DNA from 3 places in the Streptomyces rapamycinicus NRRL 5491 genome. Region 1 is predicted to be linked to each of the others. Evidence: riboswitches for the same ligand, from Rfam matches in the RefSeq annotation. Region 1 holds a riboswitch; each other region holds the start of a gene.
What was found. A riboswitch is a leader RNA that binds a small molecule or an ion and turns the genes downstream of it on or off. The one in region 1 is predicted to bind cobalamin.
Positions count from the first base shown of each region.

Region 2: linked by a shared signal. The riboswitch ahead of LIV37_RS18000 (ribonucleoside-diphosphate reductase subunit alpha) and the one ahead of LIV37_RS42745 (ABC transporter substrate-binding protein) in region 1 are both predicted to bind cobalamin.
Region 3: linked by a shared signal. The riboswitch ahead of LIV37_RS37530 (cobalamin biosynthesis protein) and the one ahead of LIV37_RS42745 (ABC transporter substrate-binding protein) in region 1 are both predicted to bind cobalamin.

Region 1 is NZ_CP085193.1:10,309,139-10,311,392, forward strand. Features, by position in the region: gene LIV37_RS42740 (RNA polymerase sigma-70 factor) at 1-603, shown strand, start outside; cobalamin riboswitch at 598-811, shown strand; gene LIV37_RS42745 (ABC transporter substrate-binding protein) at 872-1,912, shown strand; gene LIV37_RS42750 (FecCD family ABC transporter permease) at 1,954-2,254, shown strand, end outside.
Region 2 is NZ_CP085193.1:4,409,622-4,411,875, forward strand. Features, by position in the region: gene LIV37_RS17995 (GNAT family N-acetyltransferase) at 35-541, shown strand; cobalamin riboswitch at 662-788, shown strand; gene LIV37_RS18000 (ribonucleoside-diphosphate reductase subunit alpha) at 923-2,254, shown strand, end outside.
Region 3 is NZ_CP085193.1:8,920,826-8,923,079, reverse strand. Features, by position in the region: gene LIV37_RS37540 (inorganic phosphate transporter) at 1-377, shown strand, start outside; gene LIV37_RS37535 (hypothetical protein) at 391-642, shown strand; cobalamin riboswitch at 811-1,028, shown strand; gene LIV37_RS37530 (cobalamin biosynthesis protein) at 1,184-2,167, shown strand; gene LIV37_RS37525 (cobyric acid synthase) at 2,164-2,254, shown strand, end outside.

The sequences.
Region 1 (2,254 bases):
GCGGTGTTCGTGCTGCGGGAGGTGTTCGGCTTCGGGTTCGACGAGATCGCCGCGGCGGTGGGGCGGTCGGAGGCGGCGTGCCGGCAGCTGCTGGTGCGGGCGCGGCGCCACATGCGGGCCGGACGGCCTCGGTTCACGGCGGACCGGGAGGAGCGGCGGGAGCTGGCCACACGGTTCTTCGACGCGCTGAAGGACGGCGATGTGGGCGGGCTGCGGAAGCTGCTGGCCGCCGATGTGCGGCTGGTCGGAGACGGTGGCGGCAAGGCCCCGCAGCTGGCCAGGGCCGTCATGGGCGCGGAGAACGTGGCGCGGTTGCTGGGCGGTGTCTTCCCCTGGCTGCTGCGGATCGATGTGTCGTTGGAGCCGTGCGAGGTCAACGGCCAGCCCGGCGCGATCCTCCGCGACCGGGACGGCAGGGTGCTCCACACGCTGGCCCTCGATGTGCTCGACGGGCGGATCCAGACCATCCGCACGGTGATCAACCCCGACAAGCTCGGCCACCTCGGGCCGGTCGGCGACGCCTGGGCCGTGGACCGTGAGGTGAAGCGGGCCCGCAGGCGGCCGAACCGACCGCGGGACGTGGCCGCTCGACGCTCTTGGTAGTCTCGGGGAGCCAGTCGTGCCACATCCGAGGCCAGGGAATCCGGTGCGAATCCGGAACTGACGCGCAGCGGTGAGGGGGACGGGCGGGGCATGTGACACCACTGGGAGGAGTCCGTGACGGCCGAGGGGCCGTCGCGAACGAGCACCGGGAAGGGGCCCCGTCCGGACGAGCCCGAGTCCGAAGACCTGCTGGCACCTCCGCGCCCGGCGCGCGGAGGACGTCCGTAGGCCAGGCTCCGCGAACGAGCCCCGACCACCGAGGCTGCCCGTGCTCCGTTCCGCCCGCCGTACCGCGGCGCTCCTGCTCGCCCCCGCCCTTCTGCTCACCGCGTGCGGTGGCTCCGGCCATGACGACGCGGACCCCGGAAGGGCCGCCGGTTCGGGCTATCCGCGCACGATCGACAACTGCGGCCACAAGGTCACCTTGAAGTCCGCCCCGAAGCGGGCCCTGTCGCTCAACCAGGGCACCACGGAGATCCTGCTCTCGCTCGGCCTCGCCGACCGCATGGCCGCCACCGCCACCTGGACCGATCCGGTGATGAAGGGCCTGGAGAAGGCCAATGCCAGGGTGGAGCGTCTGGCCGACAACGCGCCGTCCTTCGAGAAGTCCCTGGACGCCGAACCCGACTTCGTCACCGCCTCGTTCGTCTCCACCCTCGGCAAGGGCGGCGTGGCCACCCGCGAGCAGTTCGAGAAGCTGGGCGTGCCCACGTATGTCTCGCCGTCCGACTGCGCGGCGGGCAGGGACACCGAAAGCGGTGGCGACGGCGCCCGCGGCAAGCCCCTCACGCTTGATGTGGTGTACGGCGAAATACGCGACCTGGCCCACGCGTTCGGTGTCGACGAGCGCGGTGAGAAGCTCGTCGCGCGGCTGCGGGAGCGCGTCCGCAAGGCCACGGACGGAGTGGACGCCTCCGGTGTCTCCCTCATGTACTGGTTCGCCAACTCCCAGTCGCCCTACCTCGCCGGCTGCTGTGGCGCGCCGGGTGCCATCACCCGGGCCGTAGGGGCGGAGAACGCCTTCTCCGACACCCACGACGAGTGGCCGCAGATCAACTGGGAGACCGTGGCCGACCGCGACCCGGACGTCATCGTCCTCGGCGACCTCACGCGCAAGCAGCAGACCGCGGAGACCGCCAGGGCGAAGATGCGCTTCCTCGAGACCAACGCCGCCACCCGCAACCTCACCGCAGTGAAGAAGAAGCGGTACATCCTGCTGAGCGGGCAGGCCATGAACCCGTCCCTCCGTACGGTCGAAGGGGTGGAACAGGTCGCCGCCGGGCTGCGCGACTTCGGGCTCGCCAAGTGAGCACCCGTCGAGTGAGCACCCGACACCCGGGCATCCACCGTGTGAGCGCCCGCCTCCTGCTGCTGATCGCGGGAGGGCCGGCCGCGCTGCTCGCGTCGGTCGCGTTCGCCGTGACCATCGGCCCGGCCGACATCTCCACCGCCGACGTATGGGCGGCGGTCACCGCCCATCTCGGCCTGGGGAAGAGCACCTTGCCGCCGCTCCGGGACGGCATCGTGTGGAACCTGCGCATGCCGCGCACACTGCTCGCCGCGGTGTGCGGGGCGGGCCTGGCCCTCTGCGGGGCCGTGATGCAGTCCCTGCTGCGCAATCCACTGGCCGACCCGTTCGTGCTCGGGGTGT
Region 2 (2,254 bases), 5.9 Mb from region 1:
CCCGGCTGTCAGTGGCCTGCGGCAGACTACGGGCATGGACATCACGATCAGGCGCGCGCGGGACGAGGAGCTGGACGGAATCGGAGAGCTCACCGCACAGGTGTATCTGGGGGACGGGCTCCTGGACTTCGGGGACAGTGATCCTTATCTCGCCACCCTGCGCGACGCCCGCCGCCGGGCCGCCGAGTCCGAAGTGCTGGTCGCGGCGGACACGACGAGCGACGAGGTGCTGGGCGCCGTGGCGTTCGCCGTGCATGGCGGGGCGTACGCGGAGCTGGCCCGACCCGGCGAGGGCGAGTTCCGGATGCTGGTCGTCCGCCCCGAGTCGCGCCGACGCGGCGCCGCCGAGGCGCTCGTGCGAGCCTGTCTGGACCGGGCCCGCGCACTGGGTCTGCGGCGAATAGTGATCAGCAGCCAGCACTCGATGACCGCCGCCCACCGCCTGTACGAGCGGCTGGGCTTCACCCGTGCCCCCGAGCGCGACTGGGCGCCCCTGCCGGGGACGGACTTCACCCTATGGGCCTTCACCGTGGAGCTTTGACACCCCGCGCCGCACGCCCCAGGTCGCGGGCCACCTTCGGAACGCATTAGCACATTCATGCGAAACTCCGCAGCTCCGACACAAGATATGGGGGTGCGTGCGTCGGCCAACACAAGATGTATGCTCGTCCTCGCTGTCGCCGCAGGGGAATCCGGTGGGAATCCGGAACTGTCCCGCAACGGTGTACGTGTGCGCTCAATTCGGCGTGCCCGTGAGTCCGAGCACCTGCCGACGGCCCTGTGAACACGTCCCCCGGCCTCGAGGGTTGGGCCGATGGACGCTGCGTGGTGTGCCTGACGTACGAGGAGTGCGGCAACGGCATGTCCGTACGCGCCCATCGCACCACCCTCGCGGCCCGGCCGAGCGAGGGAGAGCACCCCAGTGACCATCGCGCCCGCCGATCCGGTTTCAGCGCAGGCGGCTTCTCAGGCAGCGGACGACGCGCCCGGGACCGCCCTGCTACGGACTCTTACCGGACTCACCGCCGACCTTCCCGCCACCGACCCCGGCAAGGTCGCGGCCGCCGCCCTGCGCGGCCGTCATCCCGGCTCGGACGAGGCGGAGTTGCGTGCGCTCGCGACCGAGGCGGCGGCCGGGCTGATCGCCGAGGAGCCGGAGTACTCGCGGCTCGCGGCGCGGCTGCTGGCGCTGACCATCACGGAGGAGGCGGCCGGGCAGGGCGCGGTCTCCTTCTCGGCCTCCGTCCGGGTGGGCCACCGCGAGGGCCTGCTCGCCGACTCCACCGCGGAGTTCGCCGCCACCCACGCCGAGCGGCTGGACGCGCTGGTGGAGCGGGCGCTGGCCGACGGCGCCGACAACCGCTTCGGCTACTTCGGGCTGCGCACCCTCTACAGCCGCTATCTGCTCCGCCACCCCATCACCCGTCAGGTGATCGAAACCCCGCAGCACTTCCTGCTGCGCGTGGCCTGCGGGCTCGCCGAGGACCACTCGGAGCGGGCGCTGGACGACGTCGCCGAGCTCTACCGGCTGACCAGCACGCTGTCGTATCTGCCCAGCTCCCCCACGCTGTTCAACTCCGGCACCCGGCATCCGCAGATGTCGTCCTGCTATCTGCTGGACTCCCCGCTGGACGAGCTGGACTCGATCTACAACCGCTACCACCAGGTGGCGCGGCTGTCGAAGCACGCGGGCGGCATCGGCCTGTCCTACTCCCGCATCCGGGCGCGCGGTTCTCTTATCCGGGGCACCAACGGGCACTCCAACGGCATCGTGCCGTTCCTGCGCACGCTCGACGCCTCGGTGGCAGCCGTCAACCAGGGTGGCCGGCGCAAGGGCGCGGCCTGTGTCTACCTGGAGACCTGGCACGCGGACCTCGAGGAGTTCCTGGAGCTGCGGGACAACACCGGCGAGGACGCCCGCCGCACCCACAACCTCAACATCGCCCACTGGATCCCTGACGAGTTCATGCGCCGGGTCGAGGCGGACGCCGACTGGTCGCTGTTCTCCCCGGCCGACGCGCCCGATCTGGTGGACCTGTGGGGCGAGGAGTTCGACGCCGCGTACCGCCGGGCCGAGGCCGAGGGGAAGGCCGTCAAGCAGGTCCCGGCGCGCCAGCTGTACGCCCGGATGATGCGCACCCTCGCGCAGACCGGCAACGGCTGGATGACGTTCAAGGACGCCGCCAACCGCACCGCCAACCAGACCGCCCAGCCCGGCAGGGTCGTCCACTCCTCCAACCTCTGCACCGAGATC
Region 3 (2,254 bases), 1.4 Mb from region 1:
GTAAGGGCGCCGTGGTGCGCTGGTCGACCGCGGGCCGGATGGTGGTCGCCTGGGTGCTGACCCTGCCGGCCGCCGGTCTGGTGGCGGGCGCCGCCGCGCTCCTGGCCGACCAGGGGAACGCGGGAATCACGGCGGTGGCCGTGCTCGCCGTCCTGGCCTGCGGGGCGATCTGGATGCTGTCGCGCCGCAAGCCCGTGGACCACACCAACGTCAACGAGGTCGGCACCCAGGAGCCGGTGGGCGCCGTCACGGCCGCCCTGCGGTCCGTGGCCCCGCCGCCCGCCGGTGCGTCGAGCGCCGCCCCCGGGGACACCACCCCGGAGAGCACGCCCGAGCAGCCCCCCACCCCCGCCGTCGCGAGCAGCACCACCCGCTAAGGAGCCAGGAAACATGAGCATCGACTGGGCGGCACTCGGCCAGGTCTTCGGCATCAGCCTCGCGGTGACGGTCGCCATGGTGGGCGTCTTCACCCTGGGCATCGTCGGCACCTCCCGTAAGACGGCGCCGGAGCAGGGCGGTACGGCCGCCGCCGTGCCCGGGGGCGCCATGGGCGCCTCCCCGCTCGCCCGCACCGGCGCGTACGCCTGCTTCGCGGTGTGCGCCGGGGTCGTGGCGTACGGCATCTATCTGATCGTCGCCTGAGGACCCCGCTTCCTTTCGTCGTATAAGGGCCCCGCTTCCCCGAACGACCCACCGGCCGCCGGATGGTGGCGCTGACCAGCGCCGACCGTCCGGCGGCCGTTCTGTGAGGGGCGGTGGTCTGTGGGGCTCGGCACACTCGGGCGTCATGGGTCATATGCGAGTTGACGGCCATTCGCGGCCCATGGTGGACTTCCCGAGCCAAACGGCGGCAGGAGAGGAAGCCGGTGAGAATCCGGCGCGGTCCCGCCACTGTCACCGGGGAGCACCCTCCCATCGCCTGTATGGGGTCACGGCTCGTCCGTACGGTTCGTCGCGTACGCGGGGCTGGAAGACCGGGAGGGCCGCGGATCCGGGAGCCAGGAGACTCTCACCGCCGGTCACGTCGAACCAGGGCGAGGACCCTGAGTGAGGACATACCGCCATGCCCGGCATCGCCACGCCGCCAGCCCTCCCTGTCCGATTCGGCTCTTCCGGCCCCACTGGCCCCTCTGGTCCCTCTGGTCCCGTATCGCCGCGCCGAGGCGTGACGGCGGCCTGACGGATGCGTGCCGACCACGCCTCGTTCGCGTGCGGCGCCGCCCTCGGCTTCCTCGGCGACCTCGCCACGGGTGATCCGCGCCGCGGCCATCCGGTGGCCGCGTTCGGGCGCGCCGCCGCGGCCGCCGAGCGCCGGCTGTGGCGCGACCACCGGGGTTACGGGGCCCTGCACACCGCGTTGTGCGCGGGCGGCGCGGCCGCCGGTGCCGCGCTGCTGAGCCGCGCCGTACGGGGCCTTGACGGCCGCCGTGGCGCGGAGGTCGCGCTGACCGCCGCCGCCACCTGGGCCGTGCTGGGCGGCACGAGCCTGGGCCGTGAGGCACGGGCCGTCGGCGGGGCGCTGGCCGCCGGGGACCTCGAGGTCGCCCGGGAGCGGCTGCCGCATCTGTGCGGCCGCGATCCGCAGGCGCTGGACGGGCCGCAGATAGCCCGCGCGGTCGTCGAATCGGTGGCCGAGAACACCTCCGACGCGGTCGTGGGCGCGCTGGTGTGGGGCGCCGTGGGCGGAGTGCCGGGGCTCATAGGTTTCCGCGCCGTCAACACCCTGGACGCCATGGTGGGCCACAAGTCGCCGCGCTACCGGCGGTTCGGCTGGGCGGCGGCCCGGCTGGACGATGTGGCCGGCTGGCCCGGTGCGCGCCTTACGGCGGCCCTGGCGACGCTCGCGGGCCCCGATCCGCGCGGTGCGTGGCGCGCCTGGCGGCGCGACGGCCGGCGCCATCCGAGCCCCAACGCGGGCCCCGTGGAGGCGTCCTTCGCGGGTGCGCTCGGCGTCCGGCTGGGCGGCACCCTCGCGTACGGCGGCCGGGTCGAGCACCGGCCGGTGCTCAACTCCGGCGGGCGGCCGGTGGAGTCGGCCGACATCGAGCGGGCGATACGGCTGTCGCGGCGCGTCGGCGTCCTGGCGCTCGGGTTGTCCATAGTGGCCCGGCCGGTCCTGAGGACGATGACGGGGCGGCCCCGGGCCTTGGGAAGGGGCGGCGGATGAGTGGGATACGCGGTAAGGGCGGCACGGACGGTTCCGGGGCGCGCGGTGGGGGGCTGCTCGTCGCGGGCACGACCTCCGACGCGGGCA